DNA from 3 places in the Paenibacillus sp. FSL H7-0442 genome. Region 1 is predicted to be linked to each of the others. Evidence: riboswitches for the same ligand, from Rfam matches in the RefSeq annotation. Region 1 holds a riboswitch; each other region holds the start of a gene.
The links. A riboswitch is a leader RNA that binds a small molecule or an ion and turns the genes downstream of it on or off. The one in region 1 is predicted to bind thiamine pyrophosphate.

Region 1 (8,363 bases):
CAAGCCTAATCTATACTTTGAACTCATCAAGACAGAGGATGAACAGCGGGCTCGTAAGCTGGTGGCTTTTGCAGAAAAGCACTTGCCTCTGGAAGAAATTGCTTCTGGTCCTGCTGATGTGCCGGGCTTTGGACCGGAGTATGAAGCGCATCAATGTCTGGGTATTTTGCTTCAGCTATTGTCTTCTTACGAAGGAATGGGACAAGAGCTAGTTGCTGCCGGACTTTGGAGTCCGGTGATCTCCAATCGTCATGCAGCACTTCATGTACTCAAGGAATGGCCTTCTGAGATGTGGGGAGAGGAAACGACAGAGCGTCTTCGCCGCTTATCGATAGATGAAACGGAGGAGTCGATTAGAGAACAGATTCGGGAAATACTTTAATGATAAGGGAGGGAACAACATGACGGATATGAAGCATGGGCAGGGTTTCATTCAACCGGAAATGCGTGAGACGATTTTGCGTGAGCTGCGCGCGTTGGAGCAAGCGGAGCAGGTGCGCATTGTATACGCCTGTGAATCAGGTAGTCGGGCGTGGGGGTTTCCTTCACAGGACAGTGACTATGATGTACGATTTATCTATGTAAGACCCATAGAATGGTATTTATCTATTTTTGATAAGCGGGATGTGATTGAACGGCCAATCAGCGATTTGCTGGATATAAACGGCTGGGATTTAAAAAAGGCGCTCCAATTGTTTCGCAAATCCAATCCGCCTTTGCTGGAATGGCTGCAATCTCCGATTTCCTATCTGGAGCAATATGCAGTGGCTGATCAGATTCGTGCGATCTCGCCGTTAACCTTCTCTCCGAAGTCCTGCATGTACCATTATCTGAATATGGCGCGGGGAAATTATCGGGATTATTTGCAGGGAGAACAGGTGAAGATTAAAAAGTATTTTTACGTGCTGCGCCCGTTGCTGGCCTGTAGCTGGATTGAACGTCACAACAGCATGCCTCCAATGGAATTCGTAGAATTGCTAGAGGAACTCATTCCGGCACATACCGAACTTTATCAGGTGATCGAACATTTGCTTGATCATAAAAAAGCGGGCGAGGAGCTGGATGTGGAGCCACAGCTTTCGGTGGTGAATGATTTTATCCAGCAGCAAATTGCTTATTTTGAACAAAAGGCGCCCTTGCTTCAGCATATGGAGAGTGGACGTGATCAGCAGTTGGATGATATGTTCCGCGCTGCGGTGAATGAAGTATGGAAAGTATAAGCTGGGAAGGAGAAGTAGAGTATGCACATCACGCTAAAAGCAACCGGAAACAATGCTGGGATGATTTCGCACTTGCTTGCCAAAAATCCCTACAATACGTATGATCGCACGGAAAAGGGTGCGCGTGTACGCATGGTGTACACCGTGTTTACCGAGGAAGAGGCAGAAATCGTCATTCAGGCTTCGCCAGATTCGATAGATTTGGTCAAAAACAGTCCAGATAGCTATGATATTACACAATATATTAATGACCGGGAGTTTGTAACCAGCAGCTTATTTTGCACCTATATTCGTGGCTCGCTTGGTACGGCACTGAACGGCAAACCCAAAGAAGAGTATGCAGAATGGGTGACGCATCCTTTCGCGCTGGAGTTATCGTTTGGGCCTGTTGCTTCGGATTTACCGGATTCTGTGGTGGAGGGACTATTTGCTCCGCTGGGCTATCAAGTGGACATAGAACGAGGGGAAGCAGACTATTCTTTTCAGCTGAAAAATCGAAGCACTGTCAGATATGTCACGTTAAGTGGCCATCAGACGGTGCAGTATGCGCTACGTCAGTTATTGCTGTTGATTCCGGTGTTGGATAACTATAAGCACTACTATATCAGTGAAGAAGAGTTTGACAAGCTGAGACGTTACGGTGAAGGCTGGCTGTCAGCGCATCCGCTACGCGAGCTTATCATTCGACGCACGCTTCGTTTTACCAATCTGATTGAGCAATTTGAGCAATCTGATTGTGATGAAATAGGTATTAAAAAACATATTGAAAAGGATACTGTCCAAGCTCAAAAGGATAAGCACGAACAGATTCAACAGCCAGAACAGCCACATGAGGAAGGGAAGCAACAGCCTACAGTACGGCTAAATGAGCTGCGGTATCAAGCTATTATGGACGTAATTCGCAAGCTGCCTCGCAGACAGAAAATCGTAGATTTGGGTTCAGGGGAAGGGAAGCTATCGGCTCGGATGGCCCGAATGACGGGCGTTGAAGAGATTTGGGCGGTGGAGCCGTCTGCGTATGCACAGTTGAGAGCCGTGGAGCGTTTTAACAAGCTGGAAAGGCATGCCGATGCGATCAGTCCTACACCCATGATGGGCTCTCTCTTTTATTATGATGAACAATTGCGGGGAAAAGATGTGATGATCCTATGTGAGGTCATTGAGCATGTGGATGAGCATCGTCTGAACCGGGTGATGAAGACGATTGTAACGGAGTATCAGCCGGGCGTGCTGATCGTGACGACTCCCAATCGTGAATATAATGAAGTGTATCGTATGAATCAGCAAGAGATGCGGCATGGCGATCACCGTTTTGAATGGAGTAGAAGCGAGTTTCAGGAACGATGTGAGCAGTGGATTGTGGAAGCTCCTTATTCGGTAGCGCTGAAGGGGATCGGAGAAGAGGTCGAAGGCTTTGGACAACCGACCCAAATGGCTATATTTACGCGCAGAAAGGAGCAGAAGGAAGCATGAGCAATTCATCCAAACGTACGATTCATTTACCGCATGCTGGACTGGTTGTGTTGGTGGGGGCCTCCAACAGTGGGAAAACCACATTATTAGACAAGCTGGTGAGCGAAGGGATTCTGCTGGAGACAGAAGTGGTATCCTCGGATCATTTTCGCAAGCTGGTCGGAGATACGGAATTTATAGACTGGAGTGGACTTCCAAGACTGGAATCGGACGTACTGTTCTATGAGTATCAGCAAATGTCAGCCAAGGCGTTTGAGGCGATGGATACGATTCTGGCTATGCGATGTCGCTTGAATAAGCTGACGGTTGTGGATGCCACCCATTTGTATGCTGAGGACCGTCAAAAATATGTACAGTTGGCAGCCAAGGCGCATGTTCCTGTAATGGCTTTGGTACTGGATGTATCCGAAGCTGTGCTGCTGGAACGTGATTTAGGCAGGGAGCATCCGCGTGGCCGCCAACGGGTCAAGCAGCAGGCACAGCTGTTAAAGCGGAACCTGCGTGGGATCCGTGAGGAAGGCTTTAACGCTTGCTATATCCTTAAGGATATAGAAGAAATGAATTTTGTTCGCCGTGCGCAGCCACTGTTTCATGAGATTGGCTCAGGTATTGACATCATTGGTGATATCCATGGGTGCTACCGTGAGATGCTGGAAGTGATAGAGCGGCTAGGATATACGGAAGATACGGAAGGACTATACCATCATCCAGATGGCAGAAGACTGGTATCTGTCGGGGATGTGATGAGCCGTGGCCCCAAATCGTTACAAGCGGTGCAGTTCTGGAAAAAGCACGTGGATGCTGGACTAGCGTATATGATTGACAGCAATCATGGCTGGAAAATCGGCCGTTACCTTGATGGAAGAAAGGTGACTCTCAGTCATGGGGATGAACGATTTGCAGAGGAACTGGCCCAGTATGAACAAAAAGCGGGCAAGGCAGCGGCGGAACAGCTTAGAAGCGAGTTAAGGGATTTTCTGCTACATGCACCCTCACATCTTATTTTTGGCAGGAATGGATTGCGACACGTGGTCGTGGCTCATGCGGGGATTAAGGATCATTTTATCGGCAAACAGTCGGCACGTATTTCTGATTATTGCCGTTATGGAGATACGGAAGGACAGGATGCAGACGGAAAACCAATCCGCAAAGATTGGTTCGTAGACCATGAATCGGGAGAAATAGTAGTATGGGGACATGATCCTAGACCGCAGCCTACCCTTGTGAATCAGACGGTGAATATTGATCAGGGTGTGGTATTTGGCGGTATGCTGACCGCTTATCGTTTTCCGGAAAAGGAATTTGTCAGCGTTCCGGCACATGAGAATTATGCGAATGATCCCGATAGCCCACTTGTCCGGTGGCAGAGAAAACGGTTTTCCCCGCCGAATTTACGCAAGCTCATCGCTGGTTACAGTGTACTGACGGAATCGTATGGCGAAGTGCGCGTTCAAGGAGAATCGGTCAAAACCGCTATAGATGCCGTGTCACATGTGACAGTACCGATAGAGGAACTGGTGTATATTCCACCGACCATGAGTCCTGCTCCAGCGGTGTCTGCAGAGGAAGGTTATCTGGAGCATCCGCGTGAAGCGCTGGCTTATTATCGCGGGCAAGGGGTACAAACGATGGTGGCTGAGAAAAAACATATGGGTAGCCGGGCTATTTTGCTATTATTCAAAAACGAACAGGCCGCTGTCGAGTATGTAGGCTACCCGACATTGGGCACGATCTACAGTCGGAGCGGGAGAGCTTTCTTTGAACAAAGCCTTGGGAAGCAAGTGCTGGAAAAGCTGAATGTGGATCTACGGACTGCCGGATATTTTGAACGGAACCAGACGGATTTTGTGTTGCTGGATGCGGAAATTGTACCGTGGAATCTCAAGGCTCGGGAATTGATTGCTGCACAGTATGCGCATGTGGGTGAAGCAGCTCTGCTGGATCGCAGTAAGCTGGTAGACAAGCTGAAGCAGGCGAAGGTTGCGGGCCGAGAGGTTGGAGACTGGTTGGAGGAAATGGAACAGAAGTACGCGAATGCCGTGACGTTTCAAGAGGCTTTTCAAAAATATTGCTGGGATGTGGACGGTCTGGATGAGATTCGTATCGCACCGTTTCATACGCTGGCACACAGCGGAAAGACTTTTTTCGACCATTCTCATATTTGGCATATGGAGCAAAACCGGGAGCTGGCTGGGCTGTCTTCCCTGTTTATGGAGACAGAGTATCGCGTGATCACGGACGAAGCAAGCGAGGAAGAGGTCATTCGTTGGTGGAACGAGATGACAGAGGATGGTCATGAGGGGATTGTGATCAAGCCGGAACGCTTTTTGATGAAAAATCGGGACAAGATGATTCAGCCTGCAATCAAGGTGAGAGGCCGGAAGTATTTGCACATCATTTACGGTATGGATTATCTTGCCCCTGAGAATTTAAAGCGTCTGAAGCAGCGTCGAACGAACAAAAAGGAGCGTCATGCCCTGATGGAAGGAGCGCTTGGTATGGAAGGCGTGGAACGTTTTGTCCGCAAGGATACGGTAGATCGTATTCATGAATGCGTCCTTGCCGCACTATCTCTGGAATCAGAGCCGATTGATCCAAGATTGTAGTTTGCGAGGGAGGGATTGAGATGGAAAGGGGTACACCGTTAATTGATATTGGTGTGAACTTGATGCATCGTTCGTTTCATGCAGATCGGGAACAGGTGGTAGAGAGAGCCGCGGCTGTAGGGATTTCACCGCTGATTATTACCGGGACCAGTGTCCGCAGCAGTCGGGAAGCTTCTCAGTATGCAGCGCGTTATCCGGGCAAGCTGTATGCGACAGCTGGCGTGCATCCCCATGATGCCAAAGACTGCAGTGCAGACACGATTCAGCAGCTCCGCCAGTTGGCGGGTCAGCCGCAGGTCGTATCCATAGGGGAATGCGGATTGGACTATAACCGTGATTTTTCGCCACGTGATGTGCAGCGCCGATGGTTTGGCGAGCAAATCCAACTGGCGGGTGAGCTGAAAATGCCGTTATTTCTGCATGAACGAGATGCACATGAGGACTTTGTCGCTATGCTTCGGGAGTATCAAGGGCTTGTCGATAAAGCGGTAGTGCATTGTTTTACCGGCACGGAACAGGAATTGCGTACGTATGTAGAAATGGGACTGTATATCGGAATCACCGGCTGGATTTGCGACGAACGGCGGGGGAAGCATCTGCGTGAACTGGTCAGAGATATTCCCTTGGACCGTCTGATGATTGAAACGGATGCTCCATTTTTGACCCCGCGTAATTTGCCTGTGAAGCCTAAAGAAGGGCGTAATGAGCCCATGTATCTCGCTCACATTGCTGCTACGATAGCCGAATGTACAGGTCGAAGCATGATGGAGATCGAAATCGCGACGACGGAAACGGCTAAACGTTTCTTCGGATTATAGGATTGTCAAAGCCATAGATGTGGTATATATTATAGTGAATTAAAAAGCATTGTCGGGAGCTTGAGAAAGTCAGGCTGAGAGGGTGGCCCTTGCCACTGACCGTGAAATCTGATCTGGGTAATGCCAGCGTAGAGAAACCAAGAACACTATACAGGAATGCCGCTTTTTTTTGCGGTTGTCGATAGATTCAATGTATGTCCTAGCATTTTACCTTGATCCTGACTTGGCTGGGTATCAGTGTAGTAGTTTAGACTACTGGTTATATAAGGCATATCGACGAATGATGTTTTGTATGGTGCTTCACCTTTTACTGCGCATAAAGCTTGCCTGGAGATTCAGCTCCAGACAAGCTTTTTTTCATGGCCAAGAGGCCAACTATAAGGAAAAAGGGGAGCACGCAATAATGAATACTGCTGTAAGAGCGTCCAAAGGGTTGAAACTGACGGATATTTTGGTCACGATTGTGATCGCTGTTGTGTTCGGGTTGATCTACAAAATATGGGGACCTGCCTATGATTTGATGAAACCATTGGGTCTACACGCCGAGCAACTGATGTATGGCATGTGGTTTATGGCAGGTACGTTTGCTTATCTCATCATTCGCAAGCCGGGTGTTGCGATTTTGGCAGAGGTGGCAGCGGCAACGGTCAGTGCTTTTTTGGGAAGCGAATGGGGTATGTCCACCTTGTACTATGGCCTGCTGCAAGGCTTGGGAGCGGAGCTGTTTTTTGCGGCTTTTCTGTATCGGAACGCAAACCTGTGGGTTGCTTCGCTAGCTGCGGCTGGGGCGGCTGTCACTTCTCTGATTTTAGACTTCAGCTACGGGTATATTGATCAGCTATCGACTTGGAACTATGTTTTGTATATTGGATTTCGGATGATTGGCAGTATTGTGATTGCCGGGGTATTCGCGTTCTATCTGGCTAAGGCATTGGAGGTAACCGGAGTCACGCGAAGTTTGAGGCCTGCAACGGAACAAGATTATAAGGGGCTGGATTGATGAGCCGGGCAACCGAAGATGTGGTGGCTTCGATCACCCGGCTACGGTTGAAATTCCCCGGTGAGCAAGAGCTGCTTTTTCACAATATGTCTTTGTCTGTCCGCAAGGGGGAAAAGCTGCTGCTACTGGGACCGAGTGGATGCGGTAAATCAACACTGCTCCAAGTGTTAAGCGGTCTGATTCCACGCACGATAGAAGTGCCTATGAAATGCGATGCTGCTGTAATCCCAAGTGTCTCAGGTATTGTATTTCAAGATCCTGATACGCAGTTCTGTATGTCATATGCAGATGAGGAACTGGCTTTTGTGTTGGAAAATAATCAGGTTCCCCGGGAGCAGATGCGATCCCGTATTCGCGAGCTGCTGATACAGGTGGGTCTATCGACGGATGATATACATATGCCCATTGGCAGCATGTCACAGGGAATGAAGCAGCGGCTGGCGATTGCGTCTGTGCTGGCTATGGAGCCAGAAGTGCTTTTTCTGGATGAGCCCACGGCTTTGTTGGACGAGGAAGGCACTACACAGGTGTGGGATACCATTCGCAACATTTCGGTAGACCAGACACTGGTGATTGTGGAGCATAAAATTAATGAAATTGTCCATGATGTGGATCGGATTGTGGTGCTTTCTGCTCAAGGGGAGATCATTGCAGATGGAAGGGCCCAAGAAGTATTTCATGTGCACCGGCAGGCATTGTCCGAGTACGGCGTGTGGTATCCGGGAGTATGGAATGAAGCGTCTTCGCCACGTTGGAGTGAAGCAGTGACGCAACAGAATGGTGCGGGGACTGATGTGCTGGAGCTGGAACATTTTAGCGGCCTCCGCGGTTTAAGTTCAGTGATTTATGTGGAGCATGCGCAGGTGAAGCCTGGCGACTGGATTGGCGTGGTTGGTGAAAACGGGGCTGGCAAAAGCTCGCTACTGCTCTCCATGATGCGCTTACTTCGCACACAGGGACGTTATAGCGTGCGCGGAATTGAGGCAGGCAGTACAGAACAACTGGCAGAGCGTATCGGGTTCGCGTTTCAAAATCCCGAGCTGCAATTTGTAGCGCATACCGTACGAAAGGAACTAGAGTATTCGTTACCCAAGAGCTTGTATACCGTTGAACAGTGCCGGGAACGGGTCGATCGGATGCTCGTACAGTTCGGACTGGAGCGGCTGGACGAGCGGCATCCGTATCAGCTTTCGTTAGGCCAAAAAAGGCGGTTGAGTATTGCTACGGCTATGATTCGTGAGCCGGA
Region 2 (8,363 bases), 2.4 Mb from region 1:
GATAAATCGAACCTTCAATAATATGGCTGCGGATAAAGGCTTGCAGTCGTTCAGCAAAGGTTTTGACATGAACAAAACGTTGCTCTTCGTTATATACAGACAAGATAAATGCAATATGTTGGCTTTTGGTCGAATACTCGGGATAGAGCAAGCTTTGTATTTCCGAAAGCATTTCTTCGGTGTCATTGGCTTGCCAAAATAGCAGCCGCAAACGGCCTACTCCGGTGATTTGCACCATATGCTGATCACTGAACGGAAATGTTACATCCGTCACCAGTAACAATGGCATTTGCGGAAATTGGCTGCGGATCTGATTGGCTTTCCGCACCGCCTCCCCCGGCTCCCTATAATCAATCAAGCAGCAACATGCGTTCTCGTAGACTGAAGCTGCCTCCGTGTCCTTGCACTGTATATATTGGTAAAAACAAATTACATTGGGATAATCAATAGCCCTGTCATTATCGCTAAAAATGGCTATAGGTCCCTGCACACAAACCTCTCCTTTTCCTCCGAATAGTTCTATTTTGTTGAAAAAGAATTAAGAATGTTTGTTTATAGGGATTAAATTAATGTCCAAATACTTCATATTTCCTTAACAAAATAGCTGACACTCCATGATATATAAGAGAATAAGAGAAGAAAAACTGATTTTCATATTTGATAAAAACAGAGTATTTAGACCTGATTCATTAGAACCAAAATACTTAGTATTAGTTAGCGAATCCATATCGAAAGTTAGTCCTTTTAGATCAATAGAAAGAAATGAATATGGTTATTTTGTCATATATAAATAAACGAATAAAACAAATTGACACGTCCATACTATGGATAACATGTCATCTTTCGTTATGAATAGTTATGTAAATGAACAGAAGGAAGGTCTTTCTATGGAAGCATTTTATGTCAATCGCGATGGGTCATTATCTACTCCTTTACGGGGGAAGGATGTGTTGGCAAATCCCCTTTTGAACAAAGGCGTTGCTTTTACAGAAGAAGAACGCAAAGAACTGGGTTTGGATGGAATCCTTCCTCCCACCGTCCTTTCATTAGAGAAACAGAGCGTACGGGCATATCAGCAGTTTCTGGCACAACCCACCATGCTGCGTAAAAATGCTTCTCTCAACGACCTTCATAATCGAAATGTCGTACTCTACTACCGGCTGTTAACCGATCATTTGAGTGAAATGCTGCCCGTAGTCTACACGCCGACCGTAGGAACTGCGATTCAAGAATACAGTCACGAGTACAACCGTCCTGGGGGCGTATATTTGTCGATAGATAATCCGAACGGTATTGGACAAGCATTCTATAATTCCGGTTTGAGCGGCGAGGATGTGGACCTGATCGTCGTGACGGATTCCGAAAGTATTTTGGGGATTGGGGACTGGGGTGTCGGGGGGATTAACATTGCTATTGGCAAACTTGCAGTGTATACGGCTGCGGCAGGCATTCATCCCGGGCGGGTGCTGCCCATTGTACTGGATGTAGGTACGAATAATGAAAAGTTGCTGAATGATCCACTGTACATCGGAAACCGCCATAAACGGGTTCGCGGAGAAGCCTATAACCAGTTTATTGATACTTTTATCAGCAAAACGTTAGCGCAATTCCCGAAGGCGCTTTTACATTGGGAAGATGTGGGTAGCGTAAATGCACGCCATATTATAGGAAAATACGGTCAAAGTATACTCACCTTCAACGATGATATACAAGGTACAGGAGCGGTGACCTTGGCTGCAATTCTTTCGGCGGTGGGTGTCACCAAGACTCCGCTGCGTGAGCAAAAGGTACTTGTCTTCGGCCCAGGAGCAGCAGGGATCGGTAACGCTGACCAAATTCGGGGCGCTATGATCGCGGATGGTCTTTTGGAGGAGGATTCATTCAAGTCCTTTTGGGCTTTTGATTACCGCGGGCTGTTAACGGACGATATGGAAGATGTCCTGGATTATCAGAAACCGTATGTACGTAAAAAAGAGGAAGTCAGCTCATGGACGCGGTCGGATGACGGCAAAATACCGCTGCTGGAGGTCATCCGTCAGGTGAAGCCTACCATATTAATCGGAACTTCTGGAGTAGCCGGTGCCTTTTCTGAAGAGATCATCAAAGAGATGGCGAAGCATGTAGAACGCCCGATCATTATGCCCATGTCCAATCCTACAAATCTTGCAGAAGCTATACCTGAGGATCTAATACGGTGGACCGATGGCAAGGCATTAATTGCTACCGGAAGCCCCTTTGACCCCGTCACTTATAACGGTACGAAATTTGAAATTGGACAGGCGAACAATGCCTTTGTGTTCCCGGGACTGGGTCTGGGTGCGATTGTGGTTAAAGCCAAAAGGATTACCCCTGCGATGTTTACAGCCGCAGCAGATGCCGTTGCCAATGGCGTAGATTCGAATAAGCCTGGCGGTGCGTTGCTCCCTCATATCCAAAAATTACGTGATGTTTCGTACGTTGTTGCGGTTGCGGTAGCGAAAGCAGCGATTCAGGATCAGGTAGCTCAGGCACACATTTCAAATGTTGAACAAGCTATACGGGATGCAATGTGGAAACCGGAATATGTCAAGGTCAAAGCAGTGGAAAGCGTAATACATCACCCTCACTAATGCTCCATTTAAGAAAGAGATTGCCTTGTTCAGACAGGCAGAATACGTCAGTTCAAGCAAGGAGAATCAATCTATGAGTGTCGGACATATCTTGTATATTTTGGTGCCGATTTTTTTCGTTATTATTTTAGGGTGGTTAGCGGGGCATTACAAAAGCTTTGATGCCTCTTCCTCCAAAACCCTAAATGCGCTCGTTACCAAATTTGCACTACCTGCGCATCTATTCATCGGTATTACGACAACGGACAGGAAAGCGCTCATCGAGCAATGGCCATTCCTGCTGGCCCTGTTCATTGGCATTGTCGGCTTTTTTACCGTTCTCCTTCTACTGTCCCGCTTTGCGGGGAAGCAGTCGGTCAAGGATGCCGCCATGTTTGCTTTGAACTCGGCACAGCCGACCTTTGCTTTTATGGGCATTCCTGTGCTTGGAGCCATCTACGGTTCCGCTGCTGTCGCCATTCCGATTGCGCTTACCGGGATCGTAGTCAATGCCGTCCTTGACCCGGCGGCTACCATTATAGCTACCGTAGCCAGCAGGAATTCAGGCAAAGAACGGAACGGTCACCTCGGAAGGTTAATCTGGGACTCCATTCTTCATGGATTAAAAGAACCGCTGGCGCTGGTTCCACTGATTGGTGTAATTTTGACCTTGTTCGGCTTCCATTCACCGGATTTGTTGAACAAATCGTTGAATCAAATCGGAGACATTACGTCCGGGGCCGCTTTATTCGCTGTCGGAGTGACCATTGGCGTACGCAACATTAGTTTTAGTGTAAGTGCCTTTGCCATCGCACTGTTAAAAACAATTGTACAGCCTTTATTAATGCTGCTGATCGCCTACCTATGCGGTCTGTCGTCTGCAGATACTGTGAAGGCAGTTCTGCTCGTTTCCTTCCCGGGTTCAGCAGTCGCTGCTATGATCGCCACCCGTTTTGAAAGCCTGGAATCAGAAACAGCCTCCTCCTTTGTCATCAGTGCTGTCATATCGCTCGTTACACTCCCAGTACTGATTTCTCTATTGGTATAAATGCTGATTATTTAGACATTGGAGCCTGCCGCGAATTCCTTCGTGTAGACGGAACTGATCTTCTCCAGCGCCTTTTTCCCTCTCGGAAGCGAACTTCAGCTCTGTCGTTTGGCCCTTGACCAGATAGACATGTTTGACATAGCGTATGAACGTATGTACAGTAATAGTCAAAAGAATAGAAGTCCACTAGGGGAGCCGCTATGGCTGAGACAAGAACGTATCTTGGACCCTTTGAACCTGATCTAGTTCGTACTAGCGTAGGAAAGTGGAGCCTTCGTATATAAGGTTTCAAGCGTTTTTTGCGTATTGGGCCTATTGTTGAAGCCGCTCCATTTTTCTGGGGCGGCTTTTTAGCGTTGTTCCGGAATTATATTCTTACAGGACTTCTTGCTCTTCAATTTTATGGAGGTGGCGAAATTGAGTTTTACACAAGAACTCCGTCGGCAGGCGGACGGCATTTTTCAAGCGATTTTTGAGCATCCCTTTGTGAGAGGTATTGCTGAAGGAAGTTTGACAAGGGGACAGCTGATTCACTATGTAAAACAGGACTTTGAATATTTGAACGCCTACATGCGGATATACGGCATCGCAATCTCCAAATGCACGAATCGGGAGGACATGGATGTATTTAATGAACAAATCTCTTTTATTCTCCACAGCGAGGTTCATCCGCATCAAAATTTCTGTGCTGTCGCAGGGGTGACCTATGAAGAATTGCAGGGATATCCGCTCGCTCCGTCGGCTCATCACTATATCCGGCACATGCTGACGGTTGCGCATGAGGGCAACCTGGGCGAGATCTTGGCTGTGCTGCTGCCATGTATGTGGACGTATGCCGAGATTGGCCGCAGGCTGCTAGATGAAGTAAAGCCGGATAAGTCCCATCCGTTCTATGAATGGATTGGCTTTTATGGAGACCAGCTTGATGATACAACACTCAAGTTCCGAGAACGTGTAGATGCTTGGGCGGAAGGGGCAACGGCTGCTGAGCGGGAGCGGATGATTGAGCATTTTATACTGAGCTGCCAGCTGGAATATAAGTTCTGGGACATGGCTTATAAGCAGGAAGAATGGCCGGTCCAGATGCAGGCAGCGGTCTTGGAATAGTCAGCCTGTCAATTCGATGAGTGAAGTACGGTTAATGTCCTGTTAAACCACCAACTATAGAGAGGATAATCATGATGAGTACATGGGAAAAAAGTTATTCGGATCTCCTAACGAAGGTACAAAATAGCAAACCCCTCGTTCACAATATCACCAATGTGGTAGTCACCAACTTTACCGCCAACGGCCTGTATGCATTGGGTGCCTCCCCAGTGATGGCCTATGCACCCGAGGAAGTAGCAGACATGGCAAAAATAGCGGGAGCCGTCGTATTAAACATCGGTACGCTGAACCGCGAACTGGTGGATGCCATGATCATTGCTGGACAATCAGCAAATGCACACGGTGTTCCAGTCCTGCTAGATCCGGTCGGTGCGGGAGCAACAAGCTTTAGAACCGAGTCTGCACTGCGAATCCTGAATGAAGTCAAAATCTCCTTGGTACGAGGCAACGCGGCCGAAGTCGCGCATCTTGTTGGAGAAGCGCGTGAGATTAAAGGCGTAGATGCTGGTGACAGTGCTGACAGCGGCCATGTCGATCTGGCAATTCGGGCTGCTCGAGTGCTCAATACAATGGTTGTCATCACTGGAAAAGAAGACGTCATCACCGATGGGGCCGAAGCACGAATGATAAGCGGCGGAGACGTACTGCTCACGAAGGTAACCGGAGCAGGCTGCCTGCTGACCTCTGTGTTAGGTGCCTTTGCAGCTGTTGAACCCAACCTGCTGCTCGCAGGTACAGCAGGCTTGGCATTTTACAGTGCAGCAGCTTCCCGAGCCGCAGCACGTACCGCAGAGCTAGGGCCAGGCAGCTTCCAGATTGCCTTTCTCGACGAGCTCGCCAAACTACATACTGGTTCGCTAGAGGGGCATGTCACGATCCGTGAAGCTGGAACAACTACAGCAGGTGGTGCGCGATGACAGACACTCGTGTACCCAGAGCACTGACGATTGCCGGCTCAGACAGTGGCGGCGGGGCCGGAATTCAAGCCGATCTCAAAACCTTTCAAGAGCTTGGCGTATACGGCATGTCAGCTATTACGGCCATTACTGTACAGAACACCTTAGGGGTCCACGGCGTATATCCGCTGCCACAGGAAGCAACAGCGGAACAGATCGAAGCTGTAGGATTAGACCTTGGAGTGGATGCCCTGAAGACTGGCATGCTGTTTAATGCGGGTATCATCCGTCTTGTGAGTGAGCAGATCCGAAAGTTCGGCTGGAAAAAGGTCGTCGTCGATCCCGTGATGATTGCGAAGGGGGGCGCTGAACTGCTGCAATTGGAAGCGGTGCAGGCTTTGAAGGACGAACTGCTCCCCTTGGCCCTGGTCGTTACACCGAATATCCCGGAGGCGGAAGCCCTGACAGGGATCAGCATCCGTACGATGGAGGATCGCCGCGAGGCTGCAAGACATATTAGCAGTATGGGATCAGAATTCGTTGTGATCAAGGGTGGCCACGCTGACGAGAGCGAGAGCAGCGAACAGATTGTTGACCTGCTCTTTGACGGAACCGCCTTTACAGAGCTGAGCGGCAAGCGAGTACGGACTGTCCATACACACGGAACTGGGTGCACCTTCTCGGCAGCGATTACCGCGGAATTAGGGAAAGGGATGTCTGTACCGGAGGCTATCTCGAATGGCAAAGCCTTCATCCAGGCGGCGATTGAGGAATCTTTGCAGCTTGGACAGGGACATGGGCCCACCAATCATTGGGCCTTCCGTCGTCGTCAGGAGATGCTTCTATGAGCGGCAGAATGTTGTCAGAGGTGGTGCGCCGCCAGCTACAGATGTACCTGGTGCTTGGAAGCGTGAATTGCCTAGCGGAACCAGGCTGGGTCGTGCAGGAGGCTCTGGCTGGCGGGGCAACCATGGTCCAATTTCGGGAAAAAGGCCATGGCGCATTAACGGGTATCCCTATGTTCGAACTTGCGCGCCAGCTACAGGAACTGTGCCGCCACGATGGTGTCCCCTTCATCATCAATGACGATGTGGAGCTGGCTCTTGAAATCGATGCTGACGGTGTTCACATCGGTCAGGACGATGAATCTGCCGAAACCGTCCGCGAGCGAATCGGAAATCGAATTCTAGGCGTCTCTGCCCATACCATTGAGGAAGCACGTCGAGCCATTCTGCAAGGTGCTGATTATCTCGGCGTCGGGCCAATCTATCCCACCCTCTCGAAGGATGATGCCCATGCTGTACATGGGCCAGCAATTTTATATGAGATGCGTAAAGCGGGAATTGATGTGCCAATTGTTGGGATCGGAGGTATTACAGTCGACCGTGTTGAGGAAGTCGCACGTGCAGGTGCAGATGGTGTAGCGGTGATTTCAGCCGTGACACAGACAAAGCAGGTTAGAGGTACGGTCAAGGAATTAAAGAAAAAGGTAGTGCTAGGCATCAAAAATCGAGGGATGTATGGATCATAGCAAATTGTTTCGATTGACTAAATAATTTCTCGTTTCATACCCAGCAGAAGACGATATGATTAATCAGATCGTCTTCTTAGGTTGTCGAGACTTTATATAAGACCAGTATTATAACCGATACGATCGTAGAACTGATTATGTTTATGATCTTATTCGGAATTATCCTATTTTTATTTATCTCAAAAGAAACACGATGGCATAAGTCGCTTTTAATTAATACTTATGTTCAGACAGAGTCGTTTCAAAAATAGAAATAATACATTATTCTTCAATTCCGAGCAATTCGGATACTTGTTTTCTGTATCTTGTAGCCTTGCGTGTCCCATGAATGAGATTTGACAATCTGGAAGCTGGAATATGATATGTACTACAAAAAGTTTTCTGATCCATTCTTTTCTCGAGCAGTTTTTGCTTGATCTCCCATCCAAAAGGGGTTACAGAATTTCGATGATTCAACATCACTACCTCCAAGTTTTAGTTTTTGGAATCATGTATTACGCAACATGTAATACACCAGAGCTTAATGATTCGATCTGCATGTTTGGTAATGATTCAACAGGTAATCCAACCTTTTAGATTGCTCAATTACTTTGGGGTGTGTTAAAAATCCATACTTTTTCTGGACTTGGTACAGTTTCCTCCTAGCTCTCTCGACACGAAGTAAAGTCACACCTTGGTTCATCAGTATGATCCCCTCCTCTATGTCACATTTTAGAATAAAAAGACGTTTTTTGGTTTTTCGGATGATGCGCCTAACAAAAAGAGAATATCACAAAAGTTTTCATAAATAAGGGCGTCCCTAAAATATGCAAAAAACCTCCGTTTCCACTAATAAAGTGGAGCAGAGGCTCTAGTTTCTATTAATAATATTTACATACAGGATTTTAATCCTACATGAATAAAAGGATACTACTACCAATAATAAAACGATCTTTCTCTTTGCCCTTCGCTCACTAAACTTTCGTACTTCATATGAGCCTTAACATCTGCAAACGCTTTAAACTTCTCAAATAGTCTTATGCACCTAATGAAAAAAGCTTCTTTATTAATGGTTAATGATTTAGATAAAACGTCTAGCAAGTATTTAAAGCCATGCGAGTAGCTACCTCTATTCAAGTAATATTTAGCAAGTTCATATTTAAAAAGCGTTATGTGTTCTGGTACGACTTGATGTGTGTACATATCAGTAGATG
Region 3 (8,363 bases), 200 kb from region 1:
TTCGGGCTTCTTCCAGCTTCTTTTCCGCTTTATTCAGGTCATTCACATAGCTCAAATGATGCTTGTCATGGTGAATGCGCATCGTTTTTTCATCAATATACGGTTCAAGCGCATTATAGGGGTAAGGGAGCGGTGGGAGTCGATGTCCTCCAATAGGAACCGACCGGCCGATTGAGGTTTTTTCCGTTGCCGAAGGTTGAGCCTGGCTGGATTTGACGCCTTTAGTCGTCCATGTGCCTTCTCCCCTTATGCCTGCCTGACGTTCTCGAAACGCTTCCTCTGGGTAATTCTCACCCTCTGTCGCTACATGATACAACCCAGCAGCCCTTGCGATGGAGCCAGGTTCTTGAAAGGGGGTTGTCGAGATCAGGAAATATTGGCTTTCATGTGCCGCGTGTAATACAACTCCAGCGGATTTTGGCTGCTGACGCAATGCATGACTGTGCTCGCTCAGCAGACCGAGCTGCCGTACATACTCCTGTGACTGGCGGTTTGCGGTTTGTAGCAAATCGTCCAATCGACGATTTAATTCTTGTGAGTCAGGCTGAGCGTTTAATGCTGACTCTGACGATGGCATCTTTACAGATGATGATGCGTCTAATCCCCTTGACTGTTTTGGAGGTTCAGTGAATTCGTGTGTATGTGCTTGTGGGGCAGCCGACAGCTGTTTCCATTCCTGATGCCACGCTTGATCTGCCGGATCAAGTGCGCTCCGTTGCTCTTCAAGCAACTCTATGGCGGTGCGTTCCGTCTGTTCGAATACAGTCCGCCAATCATCCAGCAGCCGTACATAAGTAGGCTCCAGTTCCTCGGTAGCGGATTTAATCACTTCCACATGCCAACTTTCCTGCTGCTTCCAATGCCGAATTTCCTCCAGCACACGTAAGGGCAGGAAAGACCCATAAGTACTCAGCATCGTTTTATACCTCCCGTATCCCACTATGGCTATCCGGCGGATCTGGCAGATCTGCCCTGGATGCATACGTACCCAGTATATTCGCTGTCCTATCGGGAATATGTCTATGAACTCGCTTAATTTGGTCACATCTGTTACGTAGAACAAGAATACCATGGTAAACGAAAAAGAAGCCCAGCTACGGCACGGGTTAGTGTCCGTAGGCAGGCTTCTTCAAGGTGAAGAATTAAATACAGTTTTTTTGAAAAATAATTCTTTACTTTGTAGTCGTTTGTTTGTGGGCATCAGCGATCGTTTTCTTGTCCTCCAGCTCCTGTACACTGCTTAGAAACGTCGATACCCGCCGTAGATATTCACGGGGATGCTCTCTGAAAATAAGCTCATGTATTCCGTTTTTGACAATCCATACACTGGAAAGTGGGTTGGTTTGATTGGCAGCGAGCTTTTCCGCAATAGGATAAGGAGCCTTTTCATCCTGTGTACCATGCACAAACATGATCGGGAACGGATAGTTTTCCTTTTTAACCTCCTGATATGGAATCTGATGCAAGCTGGTGCCGTTCAAGACTGGAAACAGCAACTCCAGAATTTCCAAAGACGGATGTCTTGGCAGGTTAATTTGATTGTGAATGTTATGGTACAGCGTATCCGGCTCCAACAGGAAAGTGCTGTCCAAAATCATTGCGTCCACATCCTTGGTTTGCAAGCCCGCCTGAAGAGCGGTTCCTGCCCCCATGGAGAAGCCCCATACGATAATCTCCGACGAGCCGCGTTGCTTCGCAAGCTGGATCGCTCCGAGAAGCTGCTGGGATTCCGCTTTGCCTCCGGTTGCGACTGATTTGCTGTTTTGTGACGCGAATCCATAATCGAACATGACCACATTAAAGTTCAAACTGTGGGCATAATGCGCCAGATCATACATGGGAATCCAGCTTTCTTCGCGGTTAGCTCCATAACCATGGCTGAAAATAATCGTTTTCCGCGATTGATCCGCCGGGATATACCAGCCTTGTACCATGCGGCTACCATCCTTGGCAGGGAAGCTGACTTCCTCATAAGGCATGTTTTTGGCCTGCATCGGATTAGAGTACAGCGGCGCGACGGTAGGATTCGTAAGTACCCATGCGATGTAAGCATGCAAGGCAATAAAACAAAACAACAGAAAAAAAACGACCGACAGCAGCAGAGCAATCACAACGTGCTTGAACCGCAGCAGACGGGGATTAAAGAGTGGGGTGGACGGCTCCTGAACAGCGGTCTGTAGCTGAGAGTTGCGCTGGGATGTAGAAATCATGTAAGAGCCTCCTTATATAAAATTGATCTTCGTTTCAATAGAATTTAGGTATAATTCCACTTGAAAATGATAGTGTATATCCGTATAGATACCTATTATCGTATGATGGGGGTTATCCAAAGTCAACGCCTGAACCGGAAAAGTAAAAATGATGCAAAGAATTGTCGATGTTTGTTCTCGTTCTGTAATATGGTTGTCACAAAAACATCGGTTTACAGTAGCCGCGACTATTCTATATAATTTATGTAACCATGTTTCATAGTGTGAAACGAATATGGATACAAGAGGAGCGGTTCACGAATGGAAGACCGTAAATTAACCGTTCGCGCTGTAGAGCGTGCACTTGATATATTGCTGTGTTTTACCGCAGATTCGGATCTTGGCCTAACGGAGATTGCCTCCAAAATTGGTCTACATAAAAGCACGGTTCATCGGCTGCTGACTACGTTGGAGGATCGGGGCTTTGTCGTTCGGAATGCCGAAACGGAAAAATATCGACTTGGCTTCCGCATTTGGGAGCTATCCACACATTTGTCCCAAAGTGACGAGCCGGCGGTGTTGTTACAGCCTGCAATGGAAGGACTGCGTGACCGTCTGGGCGAAACGGTCAGCTTGTACTTACGGGACGGCAGCATGCGTATTCGCATACAAGCCGTGCAGAGCAATCAGGCGATCCGCAGGGTTGCGCCTGTGGGTGCGCGTATGCCGCTGGCTGTAGGAGCCTCCAGTAAGGTGCTGGCTGCCTTTATGCCGCCGCAGGAGCTGGAAGCCCTGCTAAGCGGGAATGAATGGCCGCCCTCGGTAGACGCGGAGGTCTATAAAGCCCAGCTGCAGGACATTCGCGAGAAGGGCTATGCGACCAGCTATGAAGAACGGGAGCCAGGGGCCGCTGCTGTGGCAGCACCAATTGTGAACCGGAAGGGACAGGTCACTGCGGCTTTATCTGTATCCGGTCCGGTCAGTCGGCTTGCACCCGAGACGCTACATGACTTTGCTCCGATTTTGATCGAAGCGGCGAAGGAAATGGGGCTTATGCTTCCGTAACAAGAATGAATGCAGTTGAAGCAAGCAAAGTGATTTGATGAGGAGCGTCTTCTTGCTAAATGAAACCTAGAAGGGTTGCCAAAGCCATAAATTTGAAGTAGTCTGATAAGGATGGCGGGATGTCTGTTATGTCCGCCTCATGTGAATAGAAGTATCGCAGTTACTGGGGGAGCCTGTAATGCCGGGCTGAGATGGAATCGTGTAAGATTCCGGACCCTTTGCACCTGATCTGGATCATACCAGCGTAGGGAAGTAATCGGCCATTGAAATGTATACGCAGCTGCTGTCTACGGTGACGCATTGGAATAGGATTATTCCACATGTGCACGGTCTGGATAGCTGCCTCGTTAGATTAGCCGGTTCCCTCGGGAACCGGCTTTTTTGCATAGATCAGCGCCACCCTGGGAATGGTTCCGGATCGGTGTGTCATTTCATCGAAACAGGAGGAATGGACAATGAAGCCGACAGAAGTAGAAGGAACAAAAGGAACAGAATTTAAATCAGCAGAAGTAAGGTTGGCAGGAACAAGGGAAGTTGGGGTAGAGAAGACAAACGGGGAGCAAGCCAGTGGGGTAACGCCCTTTCCAGGGAGCCGTAAGGTATATATTCAAGGCTCGCGGCCGGACATTGCCGTCCCAGAGCGGGAAATTGCTCTTCATCCTACACATACGCCGCAGGGCACGGAGCATCATGAGCCATTGCGTGTGTACGATACGAGCGGTCCCATGACTGACGAAGCCTATCAGGTCGATATCCGTCAGGGCCTGCCTCCATTACGGCGAGCTTGGGCACTGGAACGGGGCGATGTGGAGGCTTACGAGGGACGCGCCGTCAAACCGGAGGATAATGGACTGAAACCTGGCTCCAAACGGGAGACAGTTGAATTTCCCGGCGTGACCAACCGTCCGCTTCGTGCTTCGCAAGGTCGTACAGTGACGCAAATGCATTATGCACGGCAAGGGATCATTACGCCCGAAATGGAATTTGCGGCGATCCGCGAAGGGGTGGAGCCTGAGTTTGTACGGCAGGAATTGGCGGCTGGACGAGCCATTTTGCCTTCGAATATCAATCACCCGGAAAGTGAGCCGATGGTCATTGGGCGTCATTTTCACGTGAAGATCAATGCGAACATTGGTAATTCTGCGGTTACCTCCTCGATTGAGGAGGAAGTGGAGAAAATGACCTGGGCTGTGCGTTGGGGCTCGGATACAGTTATGGACCTATCCACAGGCCGTAATATCCATACCACACGTGAATGGATCATTCGGAATTCTCCTGTACCGATTGGAACTGTGCCGCTGTATCAGGCACTTGAAAAGGTGAACGGCGAAGCAGAAGCGCTGACGTGGGAGTTGTATCGCGATACGCTGATCGAGCAGGCGGAGCAGGGAGTGGACTATTTTACAATTCATGCGGGTGTATTGCTGCGGTATATACCGATGACGGCGAATAGAATGACGGGAATTGTGTCCCGTGGCGGGTCGATCATGGCAGCCTGGTGCCTTGCGCACCATCAGGAGAATTTTTTGTATACACATTTTGAAGAAATCTGCGAAATTATGAAAGCCTATGATGTGGCCTTTTCTCTCGGGGATGGTCTACGTCCAGGTAGTATCTATGATGCGAATGATGAAGCACAGTTTGCAGAGCTGGAAACGTTGGGCGAGCTAACGCAAATCGCATGGAAGCATGATGTTCAGGTCATGATTGAGGGGCCGGGACATGTCCCTATGCATAAAATCAAAGAGAATGTGGATTTACAAATGGAGATTTGTAAGGAAGCTCCTTTCTATACCTTGGGACCGCTCACGACGGATATTGCCCCCGGATATGATCATATTACCTCAGCCATCGGGGCGGCGATGATCGGTTGGTTCGGGACGTCCATGCTGTGCTATGTTACGCCTAAGGAGCATTTGGGTCTTCCGAATAAGGATGATGTCCGTGAGGGTGTCATTACCTACAAAATTGCGGCACATGCTGCCGATCTGGCGAAGGGCCATCCACGGGCGCAGCAGCGGGATGATGCTTTGTCCAAGGCACGCTTTGAGTTCCGCTGGCGGGATCAGTTCAATCTGTCGCTTGATCCCGAGCGGGCCTTGTCCTACCATGATGAAACGCTACCAGCAGAGGGAGCCAAGGAAGCACATTTTTGCTCGATGTGCGGCCCAAAATTTTGTAGTATGCGCATCACGCAGGACATTCGCGCCTATGCAGCGGATAAGGGGCTGAACACCGAAGAAGCAGTGGCCGCTGGGATGCGTGAGAAGGCAGAGCAGTATCGGGATGGCGGTCAGTAAAACGAATGTGTGAGTTTAGGAACGCATGAATCAAAAAAAGCCGTGGTTCTCTACAGTCGATGTAGGAAACTACGGCTTTTTGGCTTATGTAAAGCGAGTCATGCAACCGGATAAACGGCGCCTTATTTTTTACCCATTTTTTCATTCAAAATGTCCTGAAAGCTGAGCTTCTTCTCCGAGCTATCTTCTTTCTTCTGCATACTCACCGCGTTGGCACGTTGGTATTGGTGGTGAAAGGGCATCAGGGTGTGGACGGTTAAGTTCATTGTATTCATGTAGATCATTCCTCCAATTCCATATTGTCAAATTCAGATTGAGTTGCTTAGGACGTCTGTATAGGACTATTTGTATGTACTTGATGTCGCAATGCTATGTAGGTTGCTTGGTTATGTTTCAATCATTATACCCACATTTTTTCAAAGTAAAACGCTTTTGACATAAAACAGGAAGATGGTCATGTGTGTTCAAAATGCCGATTAGGAGGATGGTCGTTTTAGGGGAAAATGTGCCTAGGTCTAAAACAAGGGCTTGAGGCCCGTTTTCTTAGTTTAGTAGTCGGGATTGTGTTTTTTTGTCGAATAACCTTGTAAAAGGAGGGTTTTGCGGACTCCTCAAGTCAGGATTGAGGCAGTCTGGTGGCGAATTAAAGTGTCAAAGTTGTATTGACTTTATGTTTGGTAGTAGATACCATGAACTGGTTGTCAGCGTATTTTGACAACAAGAGTCAGCCAATCGATCTGGCGATTCATCCTTTGAAATGTTAGAGAGAGGATTAGAGCATATATGAAAAAATGTATTGCAGACATCGCATTTATTATTCTGGGTGCGTTTTTTTTCGCGCTAGCTGTTAATCTGTTTGTGATCCCGAATGAGTTTGGTGAGGGAGGTGTTACAGGGGTCACAATCATCCTGTACTACCTGTTTCAGTGGTCTCCCTCGATCGCTAATCTGGTGATTAATGGCTTGCTGCTGATTGTCGGATATAAATTTTTAGACAAGAGAACGACCTTGTACACTATCATTGCGGTCGCTTTTAACTCGCTGTTTTTACATTTAACAGTCAACTGGCGGATTGATTCGCATGAGCCGACGATTAATGCCGTTTTTGCCGGAGTTTTGGTGGGGGTCGGCATTGGCTTAATCGTACGGGTAGGTGGCACAACGGCGGGAACGGTCATTTTAGCTCGGATTGCCAACAAGTATCTGGATTGGAATATCAGTTATGGCCTGCTGTTTTTTGATTTGATTGTCGCATTCTCTTCCTATTTTATTATTGGCCCGGAAAAATTGATGCTAACTATTGTTATTTTGTACGTTGGTACGAAGGTGATGGACTTCATGATCGAAGGACTGAACCCCAAAAAAGCGGTCATGATTATTTCGGAGCACCAAGATAAAATTGCCGAGATGGTCATTACGAAAATGGATCGTGGAGTTACTGTCCTGTCAGGCCACGGTTATTACACTAAAAATCCAAAAGAAGTGCTGTATATCGTCATTAGTAAACAAGAGGTATCGGCGCTTAAAAAGATAGTGAAAGCCATCGACACAGCAGCGTTTATCACCATTCATGACGTGCGGGACGTGTTCGGAGAAGGTTTTCTGGATATTTCGAAGTAACTGGTGGTGTGAAGATAAGGTTATAGGAGAATAGGGTAGGAAGTCGGTCCTGAGGGATCGGCTTTTTTGCTTTGAGATGTTTATTTTAATAATCGAAATAGAGTAGATAGATAATAACTTCTTTTCGAAACAGAAGAAAAGCTATTTTTTGTAAAAAAATATTGTGAATGTGACTTTGATCTCTTATTTTTTTGAAAAATATGCATTATGATTTGACAATAATATATATTTTATTAAAATATATTCATTTTTTATAATGAAGTATTATAAATACACTTACTTCTAAAATCAACTGAGAAACAGTTCCAAGTGAGGTTGTTTTGAGTGGAGAATAACTATGATTTAAAAAAAGAATTTAAAAAGCCGTGGATTCAGATTTCTATTTTATTTATTATATTGCATTTTATAAATTCATTTATTATATTGCCTTCAATGAACCCGCTAAAGCTCCCTTTAGCTTTTTTTATTGTGTCATCAGGAGCGATGATTATCTCTTTTCTTATTGTTGTCTTGTATCCAAAATTCTCGAAACATAGAGAACAATTTTCTGAAAATAATTTGGTTCCATATCGTAAAATATGTTCCAGTGTGTTTGTTGTTCTAAATTTTATTTTTCTTTTTTTAATGTTACTGTATTCAAATGCTATTTACTTCAGTCCCTTAAATATAGTTTTATTGGTTTCAGCGATATCGCACTTAACAGTAGGTATCACATTCACTAAATTAACACCTAACCGTTTAATTGGTTTGAAGTTCCCATGGCTGCTTTCGAATGAAAAGGCATGGAAGAAGACGCATCGTATCTCTGCTTATATTTGGATAGCCTTTGGCTTAATCGGGATCGCTATAGGATTAGGACAAGAAGTTAATGTGTATATGGTGCTCGCTTCTTGTTTACCGACGATGATTAGTTTTGTTACTTCTCTCTTTCTAAGCCATAGGTATAAAAATATAGACTGCTGATATCTGTATAATGCGGATCGATTTAGCATATTAGGGGGATTTCCATGAGAAGTAAATTAAATTTTTCTAATGTATTGTCTTTTCTTATTTCTGTTTTGCCTTTCATTATCTACCTTTTCATGTATCCGAGAATGCCTAGGAATGTAGCAATCCACTACAATTTCAATGATGTGGCTGACCGTTTTGTTGACAAATCCTCCCCTGAGGTATGGTTGTTGTGTGGAAT

Region 2: another riboswitch for thiamine pyrophosphate. It lies ahead of tenA (thiaminase II); the one in region 1 lies ahead of MHH57_RS04625 (ECF transporter S component).
Region 3: another riboswitch for thiamine pyrophosphate. It lies ahead of thiC (phosphomethylpyrimidine synthase ThiC); the one in region 1 lies ahead of MHH57_RS04625 (ECF transporter S component).

What each region holds. Positions count from the first base shown of each region.
Region 1 is NZ_CP151963.1:1,025,640-1,034,002, forward strand. Features, by position in the region: gene MHH57_RS04600 (hypothetical protein) at 1-382, shown strand, start outside; gene MHH57_RS04605 (nucleotidyltransferase domain-containing protein) at 402-1,220, shown strand; gene MHH57_RS04610 (3' terminal RNA ribose 2'-O-methyltransferase Hen1) at 1,242-2,693, shown strand; gene MHH57_RS04615 (polynucleotide kinase-phosphatase) at 2,690-5,299, shown strand; gene MHH57_RS04620 (TatD family hydrolase) at 5,320-6,117, shown strand; TPP riboswitch at 6,160-6,271, shown strand; gene MHH57_RS04625 (ECF transporter S component) at 6,521-7,117, shown strand; gene MHH57_RS04630 (ABC transporter ATP-binding protein) at 7,117-8,363, shown strand, end outside.
Region 2 is NZ_CP151963.1:4,404,744-4,413,106, forward strand. Features, by position in the region: gene MHH57_RS19350 (glycosyltransferase) at 1-490, opposite strand, end outside; gene MHH57_RS19355 (NAD-dependent malic enzyme) at 888-2,609, shown strand; gene MHH57_RS19360 (AEC family transporter) at 2,683-3,636, shown strand; TPP riboswitch at 3,815-3,917, shown strand; gene tenA (thiaminase II) at 4,054-4,743, shown strand; gene thiM (hydroxyethylthiazole kinase) at 4,818-5,660, shown strand; gene thiD (bifunctional hydroxymethylpyrimidine kinase/phosphomethylpyrimidine kinase) at 5,657-6,487, shown strand; gene thiE (thiamine phosphate synthase) at 6,484-7,170, shown strand; gene MHH57_RS19385 (Rha family transcriptional regulator) at 7,432-7,626, opposite strand; gene MHH57_RS19390 (aspartyl-phosphate phosphatase Spo0E family protein) at 7,691-7,852, opposite strand; gene MHH57_RS19395 (helix-turn-helix transcriptional regulator) at 8,083-8,363, opposite strand, start outside.
Region 3 is NZ_CP151963.1:829,701-838,063, forward strand. Features, by position in the region: gene MHH57_RS03680 (Fe-Mn family superoxide dismutase) at 1-916, opposite strand, end outside; gene MHH57_RS03685 (alpha/beta hydrolase) at 1,173-2,210, opposite strand; gene MHH57_RS03690 (IclR family transcriptional regulator) at 2,511-3,254, shown strand; TPP riboswitch at 3,410-3,522, shown strand; gene thiC (phosphomethylpyrimidine synthase ThiC) at 3,710-5,554, shown strand; gene MHH57_RS03700 (hypothetical protein) at 5,677-5,829, opposite strand; gene MHH57_RS03705 (YitT family protein) at 6,338-7,174, shown strand; gene MHH57_RS03710 (SdpI family protein) at 7,499-8,137, shown strand; gene MHH57_RS03715 (DUF1648 domain-containing protein) at 8,182-8,363, shown strand, end outside.